Regions from separate parts of the Vibrio sp. 1401 genome, predicted to be linked through region 1. Evidence: predicted binding sites of a transcription regulator. Region 1 holds the regulator's gene; each other region holds the start of a gene.

Region 1 (10,317 bases):
CGATCCAGTGATCATCGCGATTGATTTACCAGATACAGATATCGATCTACCAAGCTCAGGTGAAAACCTAGCAGTGGAAGTTCGTCTACCACCAAACGCAGTTGTCGGTGATATCGTGACGGTAAGCCTAACGGAAGCAACTCAAGCGGCGTCGTCAACGTCTGATACTGATGGTTACGAAGCGAGTGCAACTCTGACACAAACAGACATTGATGCTCGTAGCGTGAGTGTGGAATTCGACAAAGCACCAACGGAAGGTCAGTACGTTCTAGAAGAGAAAGTGACAGATTCTACCGGTAACACGGTTAAGTTCAGTGATTCTCGCGATGTTACGCTAGAGCCGTCGAGCACTAACCCATCAGACGATGATGATGATGGTGGTTCATTTGGCTTTGGCGCGCTATTTGCGCTGCTAGGTCTCGGCTTATTCCGTCGTCGCCGCTAAGCGAATTTACTTCCTGACAAACAGTTCCTAAATAGCTGTAAAGACCAAAGGCCAGCCTATGCTGGCCTTTTTATTCAGCAAAAACTTGCCTTTCTTGCTTGGTATAGCAAAATACCGCCCTTGATTGTCACGAACGTGGCGATTCACTACGTAAGCATTGCCAAAACGGATTGGAGCAACCGACCCTTTATGTTGTTGATCATCGATAACTACGACTCTTTTACCTACAACCTTTACCAATACTTCTGCGAGCTTGGTGCAGACGTAAAGGTGGTGCGTAACGATGAAATCGATATCCAAGGCATTGAGGCGCTCAACCCAACTCATTTGGTGATCTCGCCAGGGCCATGTACGCCGAACGAAGCAGGTATTTCACTGAAAGCGATAGAACACTTCGCTGGTAAGCTTCCAATATTGGGTGTTTGCCTTGGTCACCAAGCGATAGCGCAAGTGTTTGGGGGTGAAGTGGTACGTGCACGACAAGTGATGCACGGTAAGACCTCACCGATTCGTCATAACGGTCGTAGTGTGTTTAAAAATCTGAATAACCCACTCACGGTAACCCGTTATCACTCTCTTGTGGTGAAAAACGGTACTTTACCCGACGTGTTTGAACTGACTGCATGGACAGAACTGCCGGACGGAAGCATGGATGAAATAATGGGTTACCAACATAAAGCCTTGCCAATTGATGCGGTGCAGTTCCACCCAGAATCAATCAAAACTGAGCAAGGTCACGAGTTGCTTGCGAACTTTTTAGCACGCAAAGCGATCTGATCGCGATCACTTTTCTTAACAAATCATTCATCTTTTTGCTGAGGTGAGCGGATTGCAAAACTATGCGATTCTCTCGAGTCTCTTTGTCTATTCATGTCTTTTTAAACCTTCTATCCCCTGTATTACATAACATTTATAAAAAATCACTTCTCTATTTTACTTTCTTGATGCGTAAATATTCATAAGCAGTGATTAATGGAAGTTGCTTTCGAGAACGAAAAGAATAAATCACTATTGAAATGGTTAATTAAATGTAAATACAATGCCGCAATAGCTTAAATGCAAAACATTATTTGCTGGCAAAGAGAGCCGGTTAAATTCGCTTATCTGCTACGCATGCGGTATCAAGAAGGAATGTGCAATGACAACGGAAATTAAAGTAGAGCGCGGTTTATTCGATGAGGTAATGGTACCTTGCTATAACCCGATGGAAATGATCCCTGTTAAAGGTGAAGGTTCACGTGTTTGGGATCAGGAAGGTAATGAATACATCGACTTTGCTGGTGGTATTGCAGTGAGCTGTCTTGGCCATTGTCATCCAGTAATGGTAAACGCACTAACAGAGCAAGCTAACAAGCTTTGGCACTTAAGTAACGTTATGACGAACGAACCAGCCCTTCGTCTGGCGAAAAAGCTAACAGAAGTGAGTTTTGCTGAGCGTGTGTTCTTTGCTAACTCTGGCGCAGAAGCAAACGAAGCCGCTTTGAAGCTGGCACGTCGTTATGCAGCAGACGTTCATGGCACTGAGAAATCTGAAATCATTGCATTCAAACAAGGTTTCCACGGTCGTACATTCTTTACCGTAACGGTTGGTGGCCAAGCGGCATACTCTGACGGCTTCGGTCCTAAGCCAGGCGACGTGACACACCTTCCTTACAACGATATCGAAGCTTTACAAGCACACATGTCTGATCGTACTTGTGCGGTCATGATGGAGCCACTACAAGGTGAAGGCGGCATCGTGCCACCAACGCCTGAGTTCGCTCAAGCGGTTCGCGAGCTGTGTGACAAACACAACGCCTTACTGATCTTCGATGAAGTGCAAACTGGTAATGGCCGAACAGGTAACTTCTACGCTTACCAAGGTTTAGGTATCACGCCAGATATTCTAAGTACTGCGAAATCACTTGGTGGCGGTTTCCCAATCGGTGCAATGCTAACGACAGCAAAATTGGCAGAGCACATGAAAGTGGGCACTCACGGTTCTACATATGGCGGTAACCCACTAGCGTGTGCGGTTGCAGAAGCGGTTGTAAATGAAGTCACTAAGCCAGAGGTTTTGGCTGGTGTACTAGAACGCGAAGCAATGTTCCGTGAAGGTCTAGAGAAGATCAACGCGAAGTACAACATCTTCTCAGAAGTGCGCGGTCAAGGCCTATTACTTGGCGCTGCACTAAATGAAGAATGGCAAGGCCGTGCGCGTGACGTGCTGGTTGCTGCAGGTAAACAAGGTCTCATGGTATTGGTTGCGGGTGCCAATGTCGTACGTTTCACACCATCACTCGTTATCACACAACAAGAAATTGAAGAAGGCTTGGCGAAACTGGATAAAGCGATCGCGACTTTAGTTTAAGCGCGATATCAGTTTAAACGTCAACGCAGACACCCCCGTCAAGGATCTCTGATGGGGGAATTGTTCCTACAATATAGTTAGGATCTTCTTGCATCTGGAGGGAGTATTGATGCTAGTAGTTCGCCCTATCGCGATGTCGGATTACGACGCACTGCACACTTGTGCGGTGGAGTCTGGTCACGGATTTACATCTCTACCGGTTAACGAAGAACTGTTAACCAATCGAATCAAACATTCAGAGTACAGCTTTGGTAAGCCAGATGTGGCAGAACCAGGCGATGAAGGCTACCTGATGGTTGGCTTTGACTCTGAAACGGGTGAGGTTGCGGGTACCACCGGAATCGAAGCATCTATCGGCTGGGATGTCCCATTTTACTCATATCACATTAGTAAAGTTGTGCACTCGTCGCCAAAGCTTGGCGTTAACAACGTCGTTAAACTGCTTACTTTTGGTAATAACTACACTGGTAACAGCGAAATTTGTACCTTGTTCTTGCGTGAGAAATTCCGCCAAGGTCTGAATGGTCGTCTAATGTCGAAGTGTCGTTTCCTAATGATGGCAGAGCACCCAGAGCGCTTCTCTGAAACGATCTTTGCGGAGATGCGTGGCGTTTCAGACGACGAGGGTAATTCACCATTCTGGCAATGGCTTCAAGAGCATTTCTTCTCTATCGATTTCACTCTTGCAGATTACCTGACAGGTATCGGCAAGAAAGGCTTTATCGCCGACTTGATGCCGAAACTGCCTATTTACATCAATCTGCTCAGCCCAGAAGCGCAAGCCGTGATTGGTCAAGTACATGACAACACGCGTCCAGCGCTGAAGCTGCTTGAGCGTGAAGGTTTTACCAACCGAGGCTACGTCGACATCTTCGATGGTGGCCCAACGGTTGAGTGTGATCTGCGTAATATTGAGTCGGTACGTCATTCATTCCGCGCGCAAGTCAAAATCTCTGAACATTCCAGCACACAAGACTTCTTGATGTGTAATTCATCTTTCGAGAACTTCCGTGCGACAGTCACTAAGGCGGCGTATGACGCAGAGACACAGAGCGTAATGATCGCACCAGACGTTGCGGATGCACTTTCGGTTGAAGAAGGGGATTTCGTTCGCCTTCTTCCGCAGTAACAGACGACAGAATTTAAGGATAGAAACAATGACACATTGGATTGCAGGTGAATGGGTACAAGGTCAGGGTGAAGCATTTACGTCTCTGTCGCCGTACAACCAAGAAGTGATCTGGCAAGGCAAAGGTGCAACGGCAGAGCAGGTGAACCAGGCGGTATCTGCAGCGCGTGAAGCGTTTATTGACTGGAAAAAGCGCCCATTTTCAGAGCGTGAGGCAATCGTGTTGGCTTTTGCGGAGAAAGTAAAAGAGAACAGCGAAAAAATCGCCGAACTCATTGCCAAAGAAACTGGTAAGCCAATTTGGGAAACGCGCACTGAAGCAGCGGCAATGGCAGGTAAAATTGCCATTTCGATTCGCGCTTATCATGACCGCACTGGTGAGGCGAGCCGTGAAGCAGCAGGCAACCAAATCGTATTGCGCCACCGCCCATTGGGCGTGATGGCGGTGTTTGGTCCTTACAACTTCCCAGGCCACCTACCAAATGGTCACATTGTGCCTGCGCTACTGGCTGGTAACACGGTAGTCTTCAAACCGTCTGAGCAAACGCCATGGACGGGTGAATTGGCAATGAAGCTATGGGAAGAAGCCGGTCTGCCGAAAGGCGTGATTAACCTTGTTCAAGGCGCGAAAGAAACTGGTATCGCGCTCGCTGACGCAAAAGGCATCGATGGCGTACTGTTTACGGGTAGCGCAAATACGGGGCATGTATTACACCGTCAATTTGCGGGTCAACCGGGCAAGATGCTCGCACTAGAAATGGGTGGTAATAACCCGATGGTGATCTCTGATAAATATGGTGATTTGGATGCCACGGTTTACACCATCATCCAGTCAGCGTTTATCAGTGCTGGGCAGCGTTGTACGTGTGCTCGTCGTTTGTATGTGCCATTGGGTGAAAAAGGCGATGCGCTTATCACCAAACTCGTTGAAGCGACACGCAATATTCGCGTAGACCAACCATTTGCAGAACCTGCGCCATTTATGGGACCGCAAATTTCGGTCGCGGCAGCCAAGTTTATTCTTGATGCACAAGCTAATCTACAGTCTCTTGGCGGTGAAAGCTTGATTGAAGCGAAAGCAGGAGAGGCGGCGTTTGTTTCTCCAGGCATCATTGATGTAACGAACATTGCTGAGTTACCAGATGAAGAGTACTTCGGCCCACTTCTGCAAGTGGTGCGCTACGAAGGATTAGACAAAGCCGTGGCGCTAGCAAACGATACGCGCTTTGGCTTATCTGCTGGTTTGGTTTCAACCGACGACCAAGAATGGGAATACTTCGTTGACCACATTCGTGCAGGAATCGTGAACCGTAACCGCCAGCTTACTGGGGCAAGCGGTGATGCGCCATTTGGTGGTCCGGGGGCGTCGGGTAACTTGCGCCCAAGCGCTTACTACGCAGCAGATTACTGTGCGTACCCAATGGCATCAATGGAAGGTCAAGAAACTGTCTTGCCTGCAACATTGAGTCCAGGTGTAGCGCTATAAGTTTTAATAATAGAGTCGCAACTATGCATTGCGGCTCACCTTGCCGGCGCATCATTTAGGTATGGGTTGTAGTGATCGTTGGCAGAACACGAAAAGTGAGCAAAGACTCGGAAAAGCGTGTTGACTGACTGGCATTTACCGTCACAGGTTGATGGTTGCTCGTTCATTATTCTGGACAACTTTTGTTGTGAACGAGCAGCCAACTTCCGCTTACCTTTAAACTCTACATCTCGTAACAAGGAGTCGTTATGACGCCCGATGTGTTATTTGAATCGCTATGGCAAGATTACATTCAACGTCTTTGCCCTTCGGCTGCTAAAGTGCATCAGCTGCTTCAAGAAGATGAGCCTCTGATTAATGATCATATAGCTTTACGTACCTTCAATATCGCGCCTCTTGGTATTGAAACTCTAGCTAAGCCATTTGTAGCTATTGGTTACAAGGCGTGTGGTGATTACATTTTCGAAAGCAAAAAGCTGGTTGCTAAGCACTATGAGCACCCAGATCCGAAGCAACCTAAAGTATTTATTAGTGAGCTAAAAGTTGAAGAGTGCTCGCCTGAGCTACAAGAGATTGTGAAAAATTTGGTGGCACAAATCGATGCTGACAAGCTGAAAGATAGCGCATTCTTACATGGTGGACGCTTGTGGGATTTAAGCTTTGCTGATTACCAAACGTTGGCTAAAGAAAGTGAGTACGCATCTTGGCTTGCGGCGCATGGTTACGGAGCAAACCACTTCACGGTGAGCGTTAACCAGCTCAATGAATATGAAGAAGTGAAGCAGGTAAACGATCATCTGCGTACCGCTGGGTTTACCATTAATGAAAATGGTGGTGAAGTGAAGGGCACTCCTGAGGTGTTGCTAGAGCAGTCATCGACCATGGCAGATAAAGTAGCGGTTCGTTTTAGCGAAGGCACTGAAATTATCCCTGGCGGGTTTTATGAATTTGCTAAGCGCTATCCGATGGAAAATGGTGATTTGTACCCAGGTTTCGTGGCCGCTTCAGCTGACAAAATCTTTGAAAGTACGAATGGCTAAGTTTTAGGGTTAACCTGTTAAGCTTACTCATTAGTGTTCGCTGCACCCTATCTCATTTGGTCATGAGTAAATAAAAAGCCACCAATGTTGCCATTGGTGGCTTTTATAATTTTGTTCGTGTCACTCTAGTTCGAGATTAACGAGTACCGTAAACCACGATGGTTTTACCGTGAGCAGAGATTAGGTTCTGCTCTTCTAGCATCTTCAAGATACGACCTACTGTCTCACGAGAACAGCCAACAATTTGACCGATTTCTTGACGAGTGATCTTGATTTGCATGCCGTCTGGGTGAGTCATTGCGTCTGGTTGTTTTGCAAGGTTCAGAAGCGTCTGAGCGATACGACCAGTTACGTCTAGGAACGCCAGGTCACCCACTTTTTGGCTAGTTACTTGAAGACGACGAGCCATCTGCGCAGAAAGACGCATTAGGATGTCTGGGTTTACTTGGATAAGCTGACGGAACTTCTTGAAAGAAATTTCAGCAACTTCACAAGGAGATTTAGCACGAACCCAAGCTGTGCGCTCTTGGTCTTCCTCGAATAGACCAAGTTCACCAATAAAGTCTCCTTGGTTTAGGTAAGAAAGGATCATCTCCTTACCTTCTTCGTCTTTGATAAGAACCGCAACAGAACCTTTAACGATGTAGTACAAAGTTTCTGCCTTTTCGCCCGCGTGAATTAGCGTGCTCTTTGAAGGGTACTTATGAATATGACAGTGTGAAAGAAACCACTCTAATGTTGGGTCGGTTTGAGGTTTACCTAGAACCATAATATCTCACTTCCTCTGCAGGGTACGCTTGCGCTATCCATATTTTAGCTAAGCCTGAATTAGGCCTACTAGAATAAGAGCACTTTTTATATGCTGCAAGCTCTCTTGTGTTTCGGTAAGAAATAGTATCCTTTTTCGAAAACGATTTCTTGATTTTAATCGTGCCATGATTGAGATTTTGTAAGCAAAACTGTGCACATGATCACGGTATGAAAAGTAAACATCTTCGCAGGCAGGTTTTTAGCCAATTTTCCCTGTTTCGATGAGCTGTTGTAGGATAGGCCGAACTATGAGCTCCATTGCAAAGCTCATCTTACCGCCGGGTACGACAATCGTGTTGTGGCGTGACATGAATGAGCCATCAATCATGGCCAGCAGATATGGGAAGTCGACATTCTTGATACCGCGTAGGCGAATCACCACAAAACTCTCATCCAAACTAGGGATGCCTTTTGCATTAAGTGGGTTGGAAGTATCAACGGTCGGTACGCGCTGGAAGTTGATGTGAGTACGAGAAAACTGCGGAGTGATATAGTTGAGGTAATCGTCCATGGATCGCACGATTGAGTCCATTACCGCTTCACGCGAATGGCCGCGATCGCGAGTGTCACGTACGAATTTTTGGATCCACTCTAAGTTCACAATCGGCACCATGCCAATTAAGAAATCCACATGTTGAGCAACATTAACATCGCCATCGACCACGCCACCATGTAACCCTTCATAAAACAGCACGTCGCTGTTTTCGGGTAAGTCTTGCCACGGTGTAAACGTGCCTGGCATTTGATTGTAGGGAACCGCTTCGTCAAACGTGTGCAGATAACGGCGCACGCTGCCAGTGCCGTCATGCCCGAACTTACGGAAAAACTCTTCTAATCCCGGGAAGTCATTAGCTTGTGGGCCAAAGTAGCTAATGTGTCGACCTTGCTCGCGGGCTTTGCGGATTTCGATGTCCATCTCTGGGCGAGTAAAGCGATGGAAGCTATCGCCTTCAACCCATGCGGGTTTAACGTTCATCATATTGAACATTTTACGGAAGGCTTCAGATGTAGTGGTCGTGCCGGCACCGGACGAACCAGTAACCGCAATAATTGGGTGTTTAGCTGACATGACAAACCTTGTCGAAAATTACTTACCTGTAATGTGCAGTAGAGTTACTACTGCACGGTCGATATCCCACTATAGCACGTAACAATACCTTGTCATCGAGTGGGATACGGTAAAATGTGAAGGGTCTAAAATTTTGTTTTATGTTGAATATCGACGGTTTCGTGTAGCTCAGAGAACACGATAACCGCTTCACCTTTTTCCAATTGAGCTTTGACTTGATCAATTTTGTCTTGCAAAGAAACCTCGACGGTTCCGTAATCCGTTCCTTCGCGTAAGACGAATTCACGAATTAAGTTTTCCAATGTTTCCGGCGCAATGTCTTGCCATGGAATGATCATAAATACCTCTAACTTTTATGATGAGCGGCTAGTTTACTGCGTTCGTTGCTTGGATACAGCAGAAAGGTAATCTGCGGCGATACTTTCGTAATACGCGGGCAGCGCTTCCTCCAACCAAAACTTAGGTTTTAACGCCGTTCCTGTCAGGAAGCCAACATGGCCACCGTGTTCAAAGAGACGGTAATCAATGTTATCTGGCAGAACAAACTTCGGGATCACATCGTCGGTCATGAACGGATCGTCTTTGGCATGGATGATCAGTGTGGGTAGCGTGATTTGCTGTAGTTTACTTAAGCCAGAGCATTGGTCGTAATAATCTTGTGCGTCTTTGAAGCCATGCAATGGTGCGGTAATCAAATCATCGAATTCATACAATCGTGTGACACGTTTTATTGAGTTGTAGGACAGCGCAAGCTCGCCATGCAGTAGATGATGCTTTTGTAACGCGTTACGTTTCAGTGAAGAAAGCAGATAACGGCGATACACTTTTGAAAAGCCTTGTTCTATACGGTTTGCACACGCCGCTAGGTCTAAAGGCGCTGAGATAATAGTCGCTGCATTCAAAATAGGGTGGTCTTTATATTGGGCTAAATAATTCGCCAACATGTTACCGCCAAGAGAAATACCAACTGCAACTTTGGGATTATCAGGAAAACGTTGTTCAAGGTGCTCTAGGAAGTAACGAGCATCCGTCACTTCACCCGAGTGGTAAGCTCGTGCTTTTTTGTTTGGTTTACCGCTGCAGCCACGAAAATGCATCATCACCGACAGCCATCCAGATTGAGCAAATGCATTCATTAACCCATTGGCATAAGGGCTATAGAAGCACCCCTCTAATCCATGAAATAAAACAAAAATCGGCTTTTTTTGTGCAGGCTCTTGGGTTGGGTTCTCGCTCCACGCGAGATCGAGAAAGTCGCCATCGGATGTATCGAGGGTTTGCCAAATCGGCGTAAATAACGCTTTTTTGCGAATAAAACGCGGCAAAAGTGTTTGGAGATGCGGGTTTTTGATCCCGGCGGCTGCGAAAAATTGTGTCATACCTAACTGCTCTTATGCGGTCCTTCGGTGTCCGTTGAAGAACTTATTAATATAATCCTTTATAAAGATTATAGGTATTCTACAGATTTATGGGCGTTTTGGTGGTTGAATGTTTGGCACCGGAATAGCAAAGGCTTGCTGCAAATGCTCCCCACCGAGTTGACGACAGTATCTCAACGTCAGTGGGTCACCATCATTTTTGAGTAGTGTAAGTGAGTTAATGCAGTCCACCAAATCCGCTTGTTGCTGCTTTTCTAGTTGCAGCTCAAACTGCAAGGTCTCACGATACAAAGCGTCATTGACTTGAGACTTAAGGTGGCGACGAAGGTCGCGAAAGGAGTGAAGTAAAGTTTCGCTTCTACCTAGACAGTCTTGCACCAAGGGCCAGTCTTTTTCTTGGAAAATGAGTTGCTGCTCATCGAGCCATCTGAGCAGCAGGAGTAGGTTCACGTTACCGTGGTAGTTGTTTTGCAATGATAAGCACGCCTCTTTCACTTCTCGCACACCATAAAACTGCAGACTAAACTGCCAAAGGTGTTCTAGGGTGAGTGTGTATTCAGCGTGTTGATTACTCATTGATTAAACTCTAGCTCCATCTGCTCCAACGTT
Region 2 (10,317 bases), on a different contig from region 1:
GAGTTATCGTGATAGCAGCGCACCGTAACGATTTCACCGTAAAAAGCGCTACGTTGACCAAAGTTCTGCAATGGTAAAGTAAGCAAGCTCACTTGGTCTTCAAATTGGTCACAAATATCGGGTGTAATGTCTCTCATATTTCCTCCGTGAATTTTCTCACCCAAGCGGTGCTTCAGTGAGCAGTATCCTTTTCTATACCTTCTATACGAGCCGAGGTTTAATGGAGCCTAACGTATGAAAAACTTTCGGCTGCGAGCACGCAATAAGATAAAGTTGGTCATTAATGACGTAATAAATCGCGTTTTGTTGAAAGTCACTCGCCAATTCAACGGCTACCTCTGGCGACAACTCGACGGCAAAGCTTTCCTCATACCATGTAAAAGCGCTATCACCTACCGTGACAGGCGCGTAATTAACGTGCTGTAGCTGTTTTTCTAACGCGTGATTGTTTATGCTGTTCTCTTCTTTGGACCTCAAGTTACTGTATGGGTTCCAAGCGGTTATCACAGCATAGTTTGAAACACGCCACTCGGCTTCGAATCTGAAAAAAGATTCTGAATAAGCATTCCATAACGATGCGTCTATGTTCTTATTACTTTTTTCTATCATAAGTCTTAAACGATTAATAACAGTTACATTTCATCAATTGATATAAATCAACAAACTGAATGGAATTAACATTTGAGCATTGTTAGCATGCTGTTAACAATATAAAATCCGCTCAATATCTTAGGGTGTTTACGTTTCAGGCCCCACTGAAAGCAGGAAATGAAAGGTAAACAAGCCCTTTAGAATAAACGTCGCCATTGGATACTGGTGAGTTGGCAAAATTCCATGGAGGGCGGATAACTGAAAGAAGTGTTTTTTTGATCAACTTGATTTATTATCAAAATCACATTACCTGTATGTTATATTTTTGCCTAGAATTTATTCTATTAGCACAATTTTGTCACAAATTTAGGTACCGCCAATGCAAACCCCGCAGATTCTTATCGTTGAAGATGAGCAAGTAACTCGTAACACTCTTAAGAGTATTTTTGAAGCAGAGGGATACGCTGTTTTTGAAGCCAGTGACGGTGAAGAGATGCACCAAGTGTTGTCTGATAACTCAGTCAACTTGGTTATTATGGACATTAATCTTCCAGGCAAGAATGGCCTTCTACTAGCGCGTGAATTACGCGAGCAAGCGAACATTGCTTTAATGTTCCTGACAGGCCGTGACAATGAAGTAGACAAGATCCTAGGTCTTGAGATTGGTGCAGATGACTACATCACTAAACCATTCAACCCACGTGAACTAACTATTCGTGCACGTAACCTACTTAGTCGCTCAATGAGCTCTAACGCGGTGCAAGAAGAGAAGCGCTCGGTAGAAAAGTATGAATTCAACGGTTGGGTACTAGACATCAACAGCCGCTCTCTAGTAAGCCCTGCTGGTGATAGCTACAAGCTACCTCGCTCTGAGTTCCGCGCACTACTGCACTTCTGTGAGAACCCGGGTAAGATTCAAACTCGTGCAGATCTTCTTAAGAAGATGACTGGTCGTGAACTTAAGCCACACGACCGTACTGTAGACGTAACGATTCGTCGTATCCGTAAGCACTTTGAGTCTGTTTCAGGTACGCCAGAAATCATCGCCACTATCCACGGCGAAGGTTACCGCTTCTGTGGCGATCTAGAAGACTAGATTTAACCGCTAATATCCGAAGGGCTTGCTCATTGAGCAAGCCCTTTTTGTTTTAGGTCTAACGACTAATGCAACATCATTGCGGTTAATAAACCTTGTTAATCTTCACGTACTTTTCGACTAACCAACGCTGTTTACCCGCATCGTCTAGAAGCACTGCGATATCAACCGATTTTTCTGTGTTCACATCAATGTGAGACGCGAACGCCACCTCCCATCGGCTTTCACTGTGCGTTCGAGTATCTAAAGACGCACTGTCCACCAACCACTCTTTTTGCCCCTGTTTAATAATAAGAGCTTCTGCCGTTAGATTTGCAGGAAGTAACTGATCTCCTTCGAGGTAAAGTGCACCTTGAATACTTTGCTCTTCCACGTCCCCAATATTCGGCATGAGGTTAACCCATAAATTACTTTTGAGCTCAACATTAACCTCATTAATCGTAATCTGACTGTTTTGTTGCCAATTCACATTTGGAACGGAACTACAGCCTGCCATCAATGCCATGACTAACGCCAATGGTGCGATTCTTTTCATGTTATTTCCTTTGTTCCAACCAACTTTTGAGGACTTGAATATCGTTTTGGTATTCATTTTTGATCTCTTCAACCCAGTCTGAAATGTTTTCCCACCATGCAGGCATATCGGGCGATTGTGCTTTTTGCGCCACACTTTGGATACGTTTCAGGCCAATTGAACCTGCAGCACCTTTGATTTTATGCGCTTCAGAAACAATCCCATCTTGATCTTTCGCTGTCATGTTCGAATCTAAGACATCGATATAGTCTGGCATCATATCTTCAAACATTTTTATGCTGTCGTAGACAGGTTTTGCACCAACAATGTCGACGTAAGACTCTAACATATCCATATCGAGCAAATGTGTCTCAATCACAGGAGAAGGCACTGGCTCTTCCACTGTTTCGGGACCGCTCACCACTTCCTTAGGTTGTTCTAACTGGTGAGCGAAGAATTTATCAATCACTGACTGAATAGCATTCACTGCCAGCGGCTTACTGATCGCATCATCCATGCCGTTATCTAAGTATTCACGACGATCTTTCATTACATTAGCAGTTAAGGCGACCAATGGAGGAAGATTGTTATAATGCTTGCGGTAATAATTGGCGACATCAAAGCCCGTCATATCAGGCAGTTGGATATCCAACAACGCTAAGTCGTATTTTTCTGGCACAAAGTTCACTAACGCTTCTTGGCCCGTCATTGCCACGGTGACAGAGTGCCCTAGGCTCTCAAGTAACGATTTAGCCACAGTTACGTTAAGCTCGATGTCTTCGACCATAAATATGTTGAGGCGCACATTGTCGCGTTTCGCATCAATGACTGGCTCAGCTAGTTCAACAATCGGAACGTGGATCGATACAGTAAAAGTGCTACCAAAGCCTTCCTCACTGGTAACCGTAATGTCACCATCCATCATATTGATCAGTTGCTTAGATACCGCCAAACCAATACCTGTACCGACCGCATGCAGGTTGTCCTTGCCTGATTTCACTTGGTAGTACATCGCAAAGATCTTATCTAGCTCTTCGTCTGGAATACCAATACCTGTGTCTTCCACTTCCATAATAATGGTCGCAAAATCGTCTTCGACATCCGCACTCACTGTCATCACAACGCCACCTTCTTTGGTGAACTTCATTGCGTTGCTGACTAGGTTCCAAATCACCTGACGTAGACGGGTTGCATCCACTTCAATTGCTTTTGGCAAGTCGCTTAAACGTTCTAAATCAAAGCGTAACCCTTTTTGTTCCGCCATCAGAGCTGAGATACTCTCAATCTCTGCGACGAAGTCTTCGAAGTTAAGTGGCGCAGGTAATAGTTCTAACTTACGGCGATCAAATTTATCCATATCGATAATATCGTTGAAGATGTTACCTAGCGTAATCGCACTCACATTGATGGTCTGCATGTGTTTACGCTGCTCTTCTGTCAACGGACTATCTAGAAGCATACGACTTAAGCCTACAATGCCATTCAGCGGCGTTCGCAGCTCATGACTGATGGTTGAGATGAAGGTAGTTTTGTCGCGGCTTGCTTTCTCTAACGACTCTTCATGGCGCTTACGTTCAGTGATATCACGACCGAACCCAACGAGACCAAGGTGGCGGCCATCTTTGCTGTAAAATGGCACTTTACGAAGCTCAAAGTAATGCTTGCGACCATCTGGGTATTCGAGCCATTGCTCGTAAGTAATCGCTTGATTATCGGCAAAAACCTTTTGGTCAGTATCAACGATATGCTCGGCGATTTCTTTGCTATACACATCCCAAGGGCTTAATCCGACTAACTGGTGCTCTTTCTTGCCCGTTAGCTCTTCCATCGCGCGGTTACAGCCAGAGAAAACACCATCCGCATTGCGGTAGTAAATTAAGTCTGGTGAGGCATCAATAAATGAACGCAGTAATGCGGTACGTTCTGCCAACTCTAATTGAGTACGTTCGCGTTGGAACACCTCATTTTCGAGGTCTTGCATCGCCTCTTCACGTGCTTCTTCCGCTTTAATACGCTCTTCAATTTCTTGGTTAAGCTTTTCAATGTTTTGTTGAAGTTGGTAATTCAGCTCTTGATCTCGCGAACGCATGTCCTTCAGTTTGGACACCAGCTTAGTTAAACGCTGGCGAGACTCTTCTAGTTGATCGACAACCACAGAGAGGAAGTAAACCGCCCAAGGGGTGATCAATAGACCAAAAAACACCGAACGGACAATGTCGATATCATCTACTCGCCCTTTAAGAGCTAAAGTAATCCCTACCTGCACCACAACAGCTAATGCCACCAGCGCAAGGGCTAGCAAAATAGAGAAGCGAACAATCCCCAGTTTGACTAGCAAGTCGACATAATACTGGGCGAGATTTTTCATGGGTTTCATTAACTACTCCATGGTGGTGGCTAGATAGCGCCATTCGATGATGAAAAACAGGTAAATGCACTCGACCTAACGCAATTTAGGTCTGTTTGATTAGTGAAAAACACACGGTGCGATCTGCGCTTGTGACACGAGATAGAAAGATAAACCAACGAGCGCACAGGCTTCTGTAAGTTTAACGTGTTTAATACGGTGATTTAAACAATCAGCTATCAACTTAGAGCAAGCGGTCACAAAGCGTTAGCAAGAACTGGGGTGAATACAGGTGCGATTACGTCCATCAGCTTTAGCTTGATATAACGCACTGTCAGCCATAGCGATGCCCATTTCGGGTTCATCACCATGCTGAGGAATGTAAGAGACCAGACCGATACTGACGGTAAGGCGTTCAGATGCTTCTGAACTGTCGTGTTCCATATCAAGCTGTAGAATTTTCTCATGAATACGCTGCGCTACGTTGCGCGCACCTTCCGTGGTGGTATTCGGCAATATAAAACCAAACTCCTCGCCACCATAACGCGCAACACAATCCGAAGAACGATTGATGACTTGTGTAAACACGGTAGCGACACTGACTAACGCTTCATCACCTTGTTGGTGACCGTAGCAGTCGTTGTAATCTTTGAAAAAGTCGATGTCACATAACATGATGGTGAGCGGCAGCTTTTCTCTAGCATGGTGGTACCACAATACCTGCAGTTGTTCGTCGAAACGGCGTCGGTTCGATACTTGAGTTAAGCTATCCATAAAGCTCAATTTTTCTAACTCTAGGTTGGCTTTTTCCAACTTTTGTTCTGCAAGATAACGCTCAGAAATATCACGCGCCATGATCAGCACACCATTCGTTCCTGATGCTTTATCTTTAAAAGGCGATTTCACCACATCAAACCACGTACTTTTACCATCACTACTCACGACTTTATCTATGTATCGAACTGGCTCTAACTGGCGTAATGCTTCTAAGTCACTGTCTGCTAAGCGCGCGTACATCTCTTTAGGAATCACGTCTTGGAGGCGCTTACCTATCAAATCAGAAATTTTTGAAATGCCTAACGCCTTAACAAAAGGCTGATTACACGCTTGATAGACCATGTTCTCATTGAAAATACCAATAGAGTCCGGACTGGCATCCAGAATCGTTTGTAAGATAGTATCTCTTTGCGCTAGCACCACCTCTGTATCTTTGCGACGCTCCATTTCATCTCGCAGATTCTGTTGCATCTTGTGCCATTCAGTCACGTCATGACTAATAGACAGCGTACCGATAAGCTCACCACTCGGCGAAACAAGAGAGTTTTGATTGACTTCCAATAAGCAACTTCGACCTTGTGGATCCGTTGTCCATTTACGTTCGCTCTTTCTGGTCATCTCACCCAAGGCCTTGGATGCGCAAGCTTCTTCCCTTCGCCCTTGCCAGAATTGATCAAATGCTCGATTGGTCGTTAACAGATTGCCTTGGCGGTCTTGGGTACAAATTAGCTCTGAAAGTGAGTCTAATGCCGAACGTGCGATGATTAATTGGGCAAGTTCTTGTTGCTGCTCTTGGTGAGTGGCTTGATATGGCTGAGCATAAAGAATCCAAACTCGATGATTGCGCAATAAACTCTTTCTGCCTGACAGCTCCACTTTAATAGATTCACTATCAGATAGTCGCCAGTCAAAAGCCTGCTGACGAAAATGACGACTAGAGAAGCGCTCGAGAAACTGCTCAAGCTCATGAATATCGAATAAAGCAGGATACAAATACCCCGTTCCCAAAGAGCGAATGCCTAATAACTGCATCGCAGCCTGGTTAGATAGCAAGAGCTGAGCATGGCTAGTGTCCACCACTATGACTGGATAGGGAGAATCCGTTACTAGTTGCTTAAGTGACGTCTGAAAGTGCAAATAGATCAGTGCTAACGCGCACACGCCTGCGATTAACAACAAGACGACATAGCCATAACCGCCTTGACCACCCCAAAGCCAATTGAGTAACTGATCCATCGTTTAAACCTTCAAAGAACACTGGTTAAAATATATCAGTTATTTATTGAGCGATCTGCTATTAATTCCGGTTTAGTATAGATAAAGGTATTCCCCGTAAGACTCCCTTGAGCACCATGAGCACTGAGATCTCGACCAATTTCCGTCATCGCTAGCCAACGGTTTTCACACCACAGAGGCGATAATAACGTGGGCCTCCTGGCTGCTGATGAAACGCGATGATAAATCACATCTGGTGGTGTCATACGAATCATTTCACTGGCGATCGCAACATATTCTTCTAATTCAGGGGCTTCTAGCTTTCCAGCACGCCAAGCTTTCGCCATGGTGCTACCTTCGACAATATGCAAGCCATGTAACTTGATGCCATCCGTTCCCACGGCCAACACTTTTTGCAGCGTTTCAATATTTTCGGCGCGGGTTTCTTTGGGTAAACCCACAATTAAGTGAGTACAAACCTTGATTCCGAGTGTTCGAGCACGCTTAGTGATTTCGGCATAACACTCAAAGTCATGACCACGATTGATACGTTTTAGGGTGTCATTGTTGGCGGTTTGAAGACCTAGTTCTAGCCAAATTTCATAACCTTGCTGTACATAGCCCGACAGTAAATCCAATACCGCATCAGGGACGCAATCAGGACGCGTCCCCACACAAAGACCAACCATGTCTGCAGCCTTTAGTGCTTCCTCATACATGTTTTTGAGAACTTGTACCTCGGCATAGGTACTGGTGTAGGCCTGAAAATAAGCGAGATATTTCTTCGCTCTGTGAATTTCACCTGCGCGATCTTTTAACTGTTCGTGAATGCTTTTTATCTGGACTTCTTCATCTGCAAACGAAGCCACATTGCAAAATGTACATCCTCCCCGCCCAATCGTGCCATCGCGGTTAGGGCAACTAAATCCACCGTGCAATGTTAACTTATGAACCTTTTCACCGTATCGACGCTGAAGATCTTGGCCGATTGTATTGACCAACTCATGTAACTGCATAAATTCTCACCAACAATAAATCGTAATCAATCTCACTACGATCTGTGTAAATAAATTACATCCCTGCAAGAAAAAACACACAATATTAATCAATTCAAACACCCATCATGCGGGTCAAAATCAATAAACTTGCATAATTAAAGACAAAAATCGTTCATGTTGCGTAAATGTTAAACTAAAAATGCATAATTAAACGAAAAAATTGGGTCACAACGCCGAGTTTTTCATTGCATTCTGAAGTGACAAAATTGTAGGATACTTACACAACCCCGTTATTTTTGTGACTTTTATTACAAAGCACACTGCGGGATTTGTCGGTGTTATCCCACTCCTACCTATATAAATCACTAGATAGTGATAATAAATAAAGGGATACCACCAAGGATTGTTTTTCTCGCAAAACTTTTCCTGCGAGATACGGAAAGGAATCAAGACCGGTCAACCTAGATCGGTGGCGATAATAAATATAAAGGACAAGACGTAATCAATAGTCTAGGTAGTATTTGCTGCCCGGTACTTTTGCGTCGACATTGAACTGGAAGGATGTATCTATGGTAGATAGAGAGCAAAATCCACAGGGTCTGTACACTCCGGAACTGGAGCATGACGCTTGTGGTATCGGTTTTGTTGCTCACCTTAAAAACCGTAAATCTCATGAAGTAGTGACTCAAGCATTGGATATGCTGGCTCGCATGGAACACCGTGGTGGTCAAGGTTGTGACCCATGCAGCGGTGATGGTGCGGGTATCTTGCTACAAAAACCTCATGAATTCCTATTAGAAGAAGCCGTTAAGCTAGGCATTAAACTGCCTTCGTTTGAAAAGTATGGTGTTGGTGTCGTTCTTTTCCCGAAAGACGAATACAAACGCGAGCAATGCCGTGACATTCTAGAACGTAACGCACAACGTCTAGATCTTGAAGTTATCGGCTACCGCGTATTGCCAACCGATAACTCAATGATTGGTGCAGACCCACTAAGCACAGAGCCTCAGTTTGAGCATGTGTTTATCTCTGGTGGCCCTGGCATCACACCTGAAGAACTAGAACGCAAACTGTACGTGCTTCGTAACTACACAGTACGTGTTTGCCTAGAAAGCGTTTCGAACATTGGTGACGACTTCTACATTAACTCCATGTCTTACAAGACATTGGTGTACAAAGGTCAGTTAACGACCGAGCAAGTACCTCAGTACTTCCTCGATCTGCAAAACCCGACCATGGTGACTGCACTGGCACTGGTACACTCTCGTTTCTCTACCAACACCTTCCCGAAATGGCGTCTTGCACAGCCTTTCCGTTACATTGCCCACAACGGCGAAATCAATACAGTTCGCGGTAACTTGAACTGGATGAAAGCCCGTGAAGCAATCCTAGAATCAGACCTGTTTACTCAGGCTGAAATCGACATGCTTCTTCCAATCTGTCAGGAAGGCAGCTCGGATTCATCTAACTTCGATATGGCACTTGAGCTCCTAGTTCTTTCTGGTCGCAGCCTGCCACACGCATTGATGATGATGATCCCGGAAGCATGGCAAGAAAACAAAAACATGGATCCTAAACGTCGCGCGTTCTATCAGTACCACGCGAACATCATGGAACCATGGGATGGTCCTGCTTCAGTATGTTTTACTGATGGTGTTCAAGTTGGTGCGACACTAGACCGTAACGGTTTGCGCCCTTCTCGCTACACAGTGACCAAAGATAACTTCCTAGTGATGGCATCTGAATCTGGTGTTGTGGATATTGAACCAGAGAACGTAGAGTTCCGTGGTCGTCTACAACCGGGTCGTATCTTCGTTGCAGACCTAGAGCAAGGTCGCATCATCTCCGATGAAGAAGTGAAAGACACCATCGCAACGGCACAGCCTTACGAGAAATGGGTAGAAGAAAACCTACTGAGCTTGAAGAAGCTGCCAGATGCGAGCAACCAGTTCAGCCAACCTAAGCCAGAACACCTTCTACACCGCCAACAAGCGTTTGGCGTAAGCACTGAAGAAGTGAACGAAATCATCGTTCCAATGGCGAATGACGCGAAAGAGCCATTATCAGCAATGGGTGCCGACTGGCCTCTTGCGGTTCTATCTCATCAGTCTCAACATCTTTCTAACTACTTCAAGCAGCTGTTCGCACAGGTAACCAACCCACCGATCGACCCGATCCGTGAGCGTATGGTTATGTCGCTGAACACTTACTTGGGTAAAGACCAAAACCTTCTGACTGAAACACCACTTCACTGTCAGAAAGTCGAATTAGAATCGCCGGTTCTGGCGAACTCAGAGCTTGAAAAACTACGTGCGATCGATAACGAGCACCTACAAGCGAAAACGTTGGATATCGTATTCCAAGCTAGTGAAGATCAAGGCAAACTTGAGCGTGCATTAAAACGTATCTGCCAATACGCAGAAGACGCGGTTATCGATGGTTACTCAATCATCCTACTCACTGACCGCGCAGTGAATTCAAACCACGCGGCGATCCCAGCAATGCTGGCAGTTGGCGCAGTGCACCACCACTTGATCCGTAAAGGTCTACGTGCGAAGTGTGACATCGTGGTTGAAACTGGTGACGCGCGTGAAACGCACCACTTTGCAACGCTACTTGGTTACGGTGCGAATGCGGTTAACCCTTACCTAGTGATTGAAACCATCATTGAACTTCAACGTACGAAGAAGTTGGATCCAGAAGCGAACCCTCGTGATCTGTTCAACAACTACCGTAAAGCGATCAATGGCGGTCTTCTGAAGATCTTCTCGAAGATGGG
Region 3 (10,317 bases), on a different contig from region 1:
CAACTTTGCTAGCGTTGCAATACTGGTGAAAATGCCGGCAAACAGAGCGATAAGGAAGAATCCGTTGATGTGATTAAACGCGGCTTTAACCCCTTCTTTTCGCCAGATAGAGAAAAGTGAGGGGTTAATGCGTCGAATGCTTTCAAGCAGCGTATCGTAAATACCAGTGATAAACGCGATGGTGCCGCCAGATACACCAGGTACCACATCTGCTGCACCCATGGCGATTCCTTTGAAGAAAGTAATTAAGTAGTTCATTGCTCTAATGCTAAGTCGTTTCGATGGCAGAGAGTATACAAACATTGCGATGAAAAAAGTATGAAATAGTGCTGTAACTACTTGGTTTTATATCCAATCTATTGCCTATCTTTATTACCCGCCAAAAGACAATGCCGCCGTAACGAGCTTTTAATGCTTGGTTTACATTTTTGAGATGATTAACTCTACTATCAATTATCAATCTTGGTTGCATTATGCAATTGCAATTCGCATTATCAAATTGCATTTTGATAATTTTCGCGTGAATAAATCCAGCTTATATGAGATCTTGTGCCCAAAAATAAGTCTTTGCATTTTGGCATGATTAATGCATAATACTGCTCGACCCTTCTTAAGCCGAGGGTCACCTAGCCAACTGACGTTGTTAGTGAATACAATTTGTTCACACTAAATATAAGCCAATCGCGATTATTGCGGTTGGCTATTTTTTTATATGAACAACGTTACTTACGTGCTTTGCAAATTGCACTTCTCTTCCTGTCAGTCATAAAAAAGGGCTGACGTGTTACGCCAACCCTTGTGTTTTACTTTACGTTTTAACCCGTTTATCTAGCAGTTCAGTATCCCATTAACTGTAGCAAATTTTCAGCTGTCACAATGGCTTCTTTACGATTAGCAATATTAAGCTTTTGGTACAGGTTGCGAATGTGGGTTTTAATTGTCGTACCTGCCACATCCAGCTCTTGTGCGATTTGCTCGTTACTAAAGCCTGAATAAATCAGTCCCAGAACCTGCCATTCGCGTTGTGTTAATGGGCTGGTACGTACTAGCTCTGGCACATTAGGATGATTCACCAACTTTTCAATAAAGTCTTCATCAAAGTGAATCGACCGGCTACGTTGATTCGATGAAATGTCCTTCATTAACTGTTGAGCACGGTGACGCTCAAGATCGCCCAGTTCATGGCGGAGGCTCAACTTCTCCAGCAGACCGCCAATGGTTGCACCATCAATCAGGAAGTTTCCGACCATGCCAGTTTGGTTCGTCATTACTAATGCTTCTTTTAACAGAGCCTTGGCTTGCTCCTCATCTTTTTGGCGAGCAGAAAGGACCGCTTCAACCACTAAGTTGCGATTAGTATCTGTGATTAGGTTAGTGCGACGAGCTTCACCTTGGAGAAAATCTAACGCAGCACGAGCGTCGGTATATTGGCCTAAGTTAATGTGGGCGCGAGCAATGTTACGCCATTGCAATTGAGAAAAGTGGTTGCATGCCGATTCAGGATGAACCGCAGTGTTGAGCCATTCTTGCATTGCATCGGTATTCCCGCGCGCTTGCCAAAATAGAATCAACGATAGTGAAGCGTTTGCAGTCCAATCTACGTGATAAGTCGACTGTTTCATCAAGTGCTGTATATGCTCAATGAATTTACCGGCTTTGTCTAATTCACCGCGTCCAATCGCAATACGCGCCAACATCGAATAGCTATGTAAGTGCTTGCTTGGTGAATGGTTTTCGAGAATTTGCAGACCTTTGTACGCGCATTCTTCCGCTTCATCAAGTCGGTTCCAGCACCAAAGTACTTGCGCGCGAATACGCAGCAAAAATTCATGAAGAGGAACATGCTGAAGCTGCTGATCTTCAATCAGACGGAATGCGGAATCTTGTAGTTCAAAGGCCGCTTGCACGTAACCTTGTGCAATTAAAATCTCGCTTTGCTGCAATATTGCCCATAACGCTTGGTGGTATACCTGATACTGACGAGCTAGCTTTTCAGTTTGTTGCATCATTGGCAAAGCACGGTCTAGTTTACCTAGCACGTGGTTAACTTCACCAACAACCGAAGTCGCCACAATTCGGCTACGGTAAATTGTGTTATCAAGTTGGCTAAGCGCTAACTCCGCTAATTCGAGAGCTTTTTCTGGCTGGTTACTGTTGATAGCCACTTGAGCAAGCAACGCGTTTGCTTGACCTTGATAATGAATATCTAACGCAATGTTACGCTTTTTGTGTTCCTCTTCCGCTTCTTCAAGCAGGTGGCCCACTTGGTTATAACGATGCTGACTTTGAGCCAACCATGCTCGGAGCATCGTAAGTTTTGGGTGGCTGAACAACAGATCATCGTCCAACTTGTTAATTGAGCTTTCCAGTGTGCTGAGTTCGCCTTGGTTAAACATCTTCCAGCCGAATTCGTTTAGGATCTCTACCACTAAGTCCTTATCATTCGATTTTTGTGCATGATGAATCGCTTGGTGTGGTGCTTTTTGTTGTAACCAAGCGATAGCAGCATTGCGGTGGAGATCTTTTTCTTGCTGAGGAATACGAGCTTGGCGCTCATGAGATAAAAACTCGCCAAATAAGTTATGGAACCGGAACCAGTTCTGTTCCCCTTCGAGCGGGTAAATAAATAAGCCGTAACGGTTAAGCGATTCAATCATTCCCAGTGCGTCTTCGCGTTGGGTAAGGGCAAACACTAACTCATCATTGAAGTGGTCAAGCACGGATACTTGCATTAAAAAGTGACGAGTTTCGTGATCGAGTAAGTCAAACACTTCTTCGACCAAGTAATCCCACAAGTGCGCGTGATTGAACTGCGATACCGACTCTACAGTTTGTGCCAATGTGCGGTTTTGATGTTGGGCTTGTAATGCGATCAACTGCATCGCCGATGGCCAACCTTCAACATAGGTTCTTAGGCTGTTCGCCATGTCTTCATCAATACCATCGGCGATACGCTGGTTAAAGAAGCGAGTGGTTTCTTCGGTATCAAACGCCAACATCTCGTTGCCGATTTCGATCATTAAATCACGAACACGTAAGTTTGCAGTGCCCAGAGGCGGCGCTGCACGACTGGTTACCACAACGGTGAGGTTGTCTGGCATGTGCTTTAAGAAGAAACGCATGGATTCATGGATTTCATCATTCGTGATTAAATGGTAGTCATCAAGCACCACGTAGCACTCTTGATGAAAGTCAGCCATTTCAGCGAATACTTCGCTAAATAGGGAGCGTAAAGACGAGATCTGACGTTTTTCCGCCAGTTTTTGTGCGTTAGCGCAACTGAAGTTGGTGGCTTTGTTTAATGCTTGAAGCAGATAGTTTACAAAGCGAAAGCCGTCGTTATCGCTGTCATCAATGCTGTACCAACCGACGTTTGGCTTATCGGATAGCCACTGCGCTGCCATTGTTGTTTTTCCGTAACCTGCTGGGGATCGGAATAAAACCAATTTGTAGTAAGGCGCTTGCTGTAGTAAGTCCAACACTCGTGGGCGCACGATGGCATTGTGCAGGCGTCCTGGTCGAGTAAGCTTAGATGGAATCCACATTAGTAGTTATGTCCTTATTTATGTATACCCAAATGACAGCAACGTGATCATTCTAGTAAAGCCCCCTTGAAAGCCGTCTTACTGAATGATGTCATCAGCATCAAAAACACTGTTTGAATACCGGATAATGTCGCTACTATTGGGGCTTGTGTCCGTCTGAAAAACCATTCCATACGGTCACTTAGATATAAAAGCTAGCGAAAACTAGAAATAACTCACATCGCCTAATTCTAGTTTGTATAAAAAGCGTACAATCCTGTGAGCTGAGAGGGATGTTACGACATCAGAAATGTTCGTTACTTTGATCCACTTCCTAATTCTCAAGGGTTGATGGATTTACCATCAACTACGCCCTTTATTTGTGATTGTCGTCACTTAAATGTCGTTTGTTTCGTTAGCGTTAAGATCGCGTTGCACATAGATTACGAAAAGTTCTTCTACGCTGACCGAGTTAATGTGACCGATATTACAATTTTCACATCATCAGATGAGTGGACTATAAAAAGCGTCATGAACGGGTTTTAACCTTTCTCACATTCCATTGTGATCAAAATCACTAAGAACTGGTGCAAAGTTCACTTTGTTGAGATTTGGATCACTAACCTAGCAATGGTACCCCCTCTACGCCCTCAGCCCTCCTCCTTCAAAGGATGAGAATTAGGAGGATGTTTATTCACAGAGGTAAATGCACGATGTATGGCAGATGAATTACCAAAAGACGTGAGAATTTCGTAATGAAACCTACTCAACAAAAACAATTTGACAAGAAGTCGTTCCAAGAAAGCGTAAAGAAACACTTATCTGTAACTTACGCTCATACGATTGAAAACGCAGACAGCCGCGCATGGTACCTAGCAATGGGGCATGCTCTGGCTGAATTTACTACTCTAGATTTGCTTGCGACAGAAGAAGATCCACGCATTAAAAGTGCGAAGAGCGTTAACTACCTTTCGCTAGAATTCCTTATCGGTCGTTTGACGGGTAACAACCTAATCAGCATGGGTCTGTATGAACAAGTAACAGAAGCAATGGCTGAACTGGGTTACAACCTAACTGATCTGCTAGAAGAAGAGCGCGACCCATCATTGGGTAACGGTGGCCTTGGTCGTCTGGCTGCGTGTTTCATGGATTCATGTGCGGCACAAGAATTCCCAACTGTCGGCTATGGTTTACATTACGAATACGGTCTATTTAAACAGTCATTCAAAGATGGTCGCCAGCAAGAAGCACCTGACGCTTGGCGCGGTGTAGAAGGCTACCCTTGGGAAATTGCGCGTCCAGAACTTGCGCAAGAGATCGGTTTCTACGGTCACGTTGAAGTGATTAACGAGAACGGTAAAGAAGTTCGCAAATGGGTACCAGGCATGACAGTAAGAGCAATGCCTTGGGATCTTCCAATTGTGGGTTACGAATCAGACACGGTTTACCCGCTACGTCTTTGGGAATGTCAGGCGATTGCACCATTCTCACTAGCAAGCTTTAACAATGGTGATTACTTCGAAGCTCAGCACGCACTGATCGACGCAGGTAACATCACTAAAGTGCTTTACCCGAACGACAACCACGAGAAAGGTAAAACACTGCGTCTGATGCAGCAGTACTTCCACTCAGCAGCGTCTGTACGTGACATCCTACGTCGCCACGAAGCAGCAGGCTACTCGCTAGCGGATCTACCTAAGCAAGAGACTATCCAGCTTAACGATACGCACCCAACGATTGCGATTCCTGAACTAATGCGCATCCTGATGGATGAAAAAGGTTTAACTTGGGAAGCGGCTTGGGAAATCAGCTCTAAGACATTTGCGTACACCAACCACACGCTACTTCCAGAAGCACTAGAGACATGGCCAGAGTCGCTAATCCAGCACCTGCTACCACGTCACATGGAGATCATTTACGAGATCAACCACCGCTTCCTACAAGACGTACGTGCAATGTGGCCGGGTGATGTCGCGAAACAACAGAAGCTTTCTATCATCGAAGAAGGTTTCCACCGCATGGTTCGCATGGCAAACCTATGTGTAATCGGCTCTTACGCAGTAAACGGTGTAGCAGCACTTCACTCTGAATTGGTTAAGAAAGACCTATTCCCAGAGTTCCACGAAATGTACCCGACACGTCTACACAACGTAACGAACGGTATTACGCCACGTCGCTGGTTGAAGTTCTGTAACCCAGGTCTGTCTCAGCTTATCACTGAGAAAGTCGGCCCAGAATGGCCAGCGAAACTAGAGCAACTTGAAGGTATTGCGAAGTACGCTACTGACGCGACATTCCAAAAAGAATTCATGGCAGTGAAGAAAGAGAACAAAGAACGCCTAGCAACTTGGGTGAAAGAGAACATGGGTATCGAGCTCGATACTAATGCAATCTTCGATGTTCAAATCAAGCGTCTGCACGAGTACAAACGTCAGCATCTAGACTTGCTACACGTACTGTCTCTGTACCACCGTATTCTTAATGAACCAGGTTTTGAGTGTACGCCACGCGTTGTGTTCTTCGCAGCAAAAGCAGCACCGGGTTACCACCTAGCGAAAGAAATCATCTTCGCAATCAACAAGATTGCAGACAAGGTGAACAACGATCCTCGCATCGGTAACAAGCTGAAAGTGGTATTCATCCCTGACTACCGCGTGAGCATGGCTGAAATCATTATCCCTGCGGCTGACGTTTCTCAACAAATCTCGCTAGCGGGTAAAGAAGCATCAGGTACAGGTAACATGAAGATGGCGCTAAACGGTGCGCTAACTATCGGTACAATGGATGGTGCAAACGTTGAGATTCGTGAGGAAGTAGGCGATGAGAACATCTATATCTTCGGTCTAGATGTTGAAGGTGTGAAAGCGCTGAAAGCTCAAGGTTATAACCCATTTGATTACTACAATGCGGATCACTTACTCAAAGCGTCCATGGACCTACTACTGGGTGAAGAATTCACTCCAGGTCAACCGGGCTTACTGCGTGCCACATACGACAGCCTACTAGACGGCGGTGACCCGTACTTATGTCTTGCGGACTTTGCATCTTACGTGAAAGCGCACGAAGACATGAGCGAACAATATAAAGATCAAGCTGGCTGGGCGAAGAAGGCCATTCTTAATACCGCCCTTGTTGGCAAGTTCACGTCAGACCGCTCAATCCGAGACTACGTGAACAATATCTGGAAACTTGAAGCGGTGAAACGCTAATAGAACCTAGTTAAGACCAAGGTAGCCAAGCGCTACCTTTGGTCATTTTCCAAAAGAAGTTATTGATAACAATAAAACCCTACATGGAAGGTGTTGGTATTACCTTCGGAGAAAGCGATGAAAGAACAAACAGCATTAAAGAAAGTCGCGGAAATGGCGAGATTGGCTGATAGCTATGTCAGTGCTTGGGGAGATGAGGCTAAAGTGTCTGAGGAGACGCTACGCCGCTTGCTCGCTTCGCTTGGCTACGATACTAGCAGTGATGAAAAGCTACTGGCTTCTGCTGAAAAGAAACATAAAAAAGACGTACTAGCCCCTGTTCTTGTTTTACGCGACGGCGAACCAGTCGAAGTGGAACTAAACCTAGGTACGAGTGCTCGTGAGAGTGAATTCAGCTGGCGTTTAGAAACAGAACAAGGAGAGGTACTTGAAGGCTATCTTCAGTCCCAAATTGTTCGTGATGAGCGTGCTGAGGGTGGCCCTCTAGTGTTTGCATTGCCAAAGAACTTGGCTTGGGGTTATCACAAACTGATCATCAGTCGTAAGCGTCGTAAAACACCTTACGAGATGTCATTGATCATTACGCCGAAAGCGTGTTTCAAACAAGACGATCTAAACCAACACAAAAAGCTATGGGGTCCTAGTATCCAGCTTTACACACTGCGTACTCAGCATAACTGGGGCATAGGTGATTTTGGCGACCTAAAACAACTGGTGAGTGATATTGCCTCTCGTGGCGGTGACTTCATTGGCTTGAACCCTATTCACTCGCTGTTCCCTGCGAATCCAGAAGGGGCAAGCCCATACAGCCCGTCTTCTCGTCGTTGGTTGAACATCATGTACATCGACGTAAGCTCTGTACCTGAATTCGCGCTAAGTGCAGAAGCACAACAGCGTGTTGGTAGCGCAGAGTTCCAACAACGTTTACAAAAAGCGCGAGACTCTCATTGGGTGAATTACACCGAAGTTTCGCAACTAAAAATGAGCGTTCTTCCGCTGCTATTCAGTGAGTTTAAAGCTCGCCATTTAGACAAGAACACCGATCGCGCTCGTGCCTTCTTGGACTTTGTTGAAAAAGGCGGCGACAGCTTGCTACATCAAGCTGCATTCGATGCACTTCATGCTGATTTACATGCAGAAGATGCAAACATGTGGGGTTGGCCTGTATTCCCTGAGAAATACCGCACATTCGACGCAGCTGGTACTCAGAAGTACATTAAGGACAACCAAGATCGTGTTCACTTGTACATGTACCTGCAATGGATCGCAGACGATCAAATCAAAGAAGCGCAAGCGCTAGCCGAAGAAAAAGGCATGGCTGTGGGTTTATACCGTGACCTTGCGGTTGGTGTTGCTGATTCTGGTAGTGAAACATGGGCTGATGAAGGCGCGCTAGTATTGGATGCAAGCATCGGTGCACCACCAGATGTACTTGGTCCACTAGGCCAAAACTGGGGTCTGCCTCCGCTTAACCCTCAGGTTTTAGAAGCGACTGGCTACGACGCTTACATCAAATTGCTACGTGCTAACATGAAGCATTGTGGTGCATTGCGTATCGACCACGTACTTGGCCTGCTTCGCCTTTGGTGGATTCCAAAAGGCGAGAAAGCGACAGAAGGCGCATACCTGTACTACCCAGTTGAAGACATGCTAGCAATCCTAGCGTTGGAATCTCACCGTCATCAGTGTTCTGTAATCGGTGAAGACTTGGGTACTGTACCTGATGAAATCGTTGATATCCTTCGTGATGCGGGTGTGCATTCGTACAAAGTCTTCTTCTTCGAAACATCAAAAGACGACGGCGGTTTTATTTCTCCGAAGCACTACGCTGAGCAGTCTATGGCTGCGCTGTGTACGCACGATATGCCAACACTACGCGGTTTCTGGCACTGTGATGACTTGAAGATGGGGCGTGAGATTGGTCTGTACCCTGATGAGCAGCAGTTGGAAGGCCTATTCGCTGACCGCTTGAAGTGCAAACAAGGCATTCTAGACAGTGTTCGCTGGCATGGCTATCTGCCAGAAGGCATTGGTCATGATGCTCAGTACGTGCCAATGGATTCATACCTAAGCGAAGCGCTGCAACTGCACGTAGCCGCGGGTGACTCTGCACTGCTTAGCGTTCAGCTTGAAGACTGGCTAGAAATGGATCAACCTGTCAATATTCCTGGTACGGTGGATGAGTATCCAAACTGGCGTCGTAAATTGTCGATGAACCTAGATGAAATCTTCAGCCGTGAAGATGTGAATCGTATTTCTAAACGCCTTACTGAAGTTCGCGCACAGGCGAGTAAGTAAGATGCCTAGAGTGACGTAGATGGACGAGCTGATTACCAATTTTGTTAGCTCAGAGGTACGAAAGTTCCGTCTAGGTCACTCATTCCTAAAACACAATCCGTTAGGATGAAGTACCGTTATTATGCCCGCGACAATAGCGGGCATTTTTGTATTTTGACGCCGTTTACGCAACGAACGTGAGAAGCGGAGTCTTTTTGTGAGTTCACAACGTTGGCTGTGGAGAAACCGATGTTTGATTCAGATCTCTGGTCTTGAAAAGGATGTTGGCTCTAGGGAGAAAGATTTGAAAACCACCAAAACCAAGAAAATAAAGAAACAACACGAACGCGCATACGAACTGCTTGCTGAGGCGGCTTACTCAGATCCATTTGCGGCGCTGGGTCCTTTCATTGACGACGAAGCTTCGCTGAGAGTTTGGATGCCGGGCGCAAACAAGGTTGAACTGCTTGTTAATGGTGAACCTCGTGTGGCGCTTGAGCGTGATGGCGACAGCGGTTTCATCTTAAAAGAGCAACGCGATTTACACCTGACCCACTACCGTTTAGCGGTCGATTGGAATGGTGTTGAACAAATTATTGATGACCCGTACCAGTACCACAATATCTACCAAGAGTACGAGCATCTGCATACGCCAAAAGACATGTATCACTACATGGGCGCACACTTTGTCACGCTAGAACGTGGCGGTGAAAACATCTCTGGTGTGCGTTTCCTTGTTTATGCACCACATGCATCTGCTGTTAGCCTTGTGGGTTGCTTCAACCAATGGGATGGCCGTCGTCATCCAATGCAACGCCTAGACTACGGTATCTGGGGCCTATTCATTCCTGGCTTAGAAGAAGGCGTTCAGTACAAATTTGAGCTCAAAGGGCCAAATGGGGAAGGGCTGCCACACAAACAAGACCCTTGGGGTTTCTACTCTGAGCAATACCCATCGTTCGCATCCATTACTTACGATCACAAGCGTTACCAATGGCAAGATGCGAAATGGCAAAATCGCGCAGTGACACAAAAGCGTGATGAAGCGTTATCGTTTTACGAGCTGCATGCTGGATCATGGAAGCGCGACGAGAAAGGTGATTTCCTGAACTACCGCGAACTCGCGGAGCAGTTGGTGCCATACCTTGTGGATATGGGCTACACCCACGTTGAGCTGATGCCTGTGTCTGAGCATCCATTCTATGGTTCATGGGGCTATCAACCTGTTGGCTTGTTTGCACCAACTAGCCGTTTTGGCTCACCTGATGATTTCAAATTCTTCGTGGATACGTGTCACCAAGCTGGTA

The links. The regulator CRP, encoded in region 1, controls carbon source genes, mostly activating them, when cyclic AMP is high. The targets are predictions, from matches to a motif close to TGTGANNNNNNTCACA.
Region 2: gltB (glutamate synthase large subunit) is a predicted target of CRP. The motif match lies at 7,836-7,851, and genes of this name have one in related genera.
Region 3: R7Z77_RS08830 (glycogen/starch/alpha-glucan phosphorylase) is a predicted target of CRP. The motif match lies at 4,001-4,016, and genes of this name have one in related genera.

What each region holds. Positions count from the first base shown of each region.
Region 1 covers NZ_JAWOWF010000041.1:24,533-34,849, forward strand. The annotation lists gene R7Z77_RS18230 (ExeM/NucH family extracellular endonuclease) at 1-445, shown strand, start outside; gene R7Z77_RS18235 (aminodeoxychorismate/anthranilate synthase component II) at 635-1,222, shown strand; gene R7Z77_RS18240 (aspartate aminotransferase family protein) at 1,584-2,795, shown strand; gene astA (arginine N-succinyltransferase) at 2,905-3,924, shown strand; gene astD (succinylglutamate-semialdehyde dehydrogenase) at 3,953-5,410, shown strand; gene R7Z77_RS18255 (DUF1338 domain-containing protein) at 5,659-6,450, shown strand; gene crp (cAMP-activated global transcriptional regulator CRP) at 6,587-7,219, opposite strand; gene R7Z77_RS18265 (phosphoribulokinase) at 7,460-8,329, opposite strand; gene R7Z77_RS18270 (YheU family protein) at 8,455-8,667, opposite strand; gene R7Z77_RS18275 (hydrolase) at 8,701-9,708, opposite strand; gene R7Z77_RS18280 (TIGR02444 family protein) at 9,796-10,284, opposite strand; gene R7Z77_RS18285 (ABC transporter ATP-binding protein) at 10,281-10,317, opposite strand, start outside.
Region 2 covers NZ_JAWOWF010000005.1:96,210-106,526, reverse strand. The annotation lists gene R7Z77_RS04545 (putative 4-hydroxy-4-methyl-2-oxoglutarate aldolase) at 1-137, opposite strand, end outside; gene R7Z77_RS04540 (DUF3293 domain-containing protein) at 202-609, opposite strand; gene arcA (two-component system response regulator ArcA) at 971-1,687, shown strand; gene R7Z77_RS04530 (hypothetical protein) at 1,773-2,222, opposite strand; gene arcB (aerobic respiration two-component sensor histidine kinase ArcB) at 2,224-4,578, opposite strand; gene R7Z77_RS04520 (GGDEF domain-containing protein) at 4,816-6,561, opposite strand; gene R7Z77_RS04515 (TIGR01212 family radical SAM protein) at 6,597-7,556, opposite strand; gene gltB (glutamate synthase large subunit) at 8,108-10,317, shown strand, end outside.
Region 3 covers NZ_JAWOWF010000012.1:80,683-90,999, forward strand. The annotation lists gene R7Z77_RS08820 (DUF368 domain-containing protein) at 1-258, opposite strand, end outside; gene malT (HTH-type transcriptional regulator MalT) at 837-3,545, opposite strand; gene R7Z77_RS08830 (glycogen/starch/alpha-glucan phosphorylase) at 4,280-6,733, shown strand; gene malQ (4-alpha-glucanotransferase) at 6,851-9,031, shown strand; gene glgB (1,4-alpha-glucan branching protein GlgB) at 9,315-10,317, shown strand, end outside.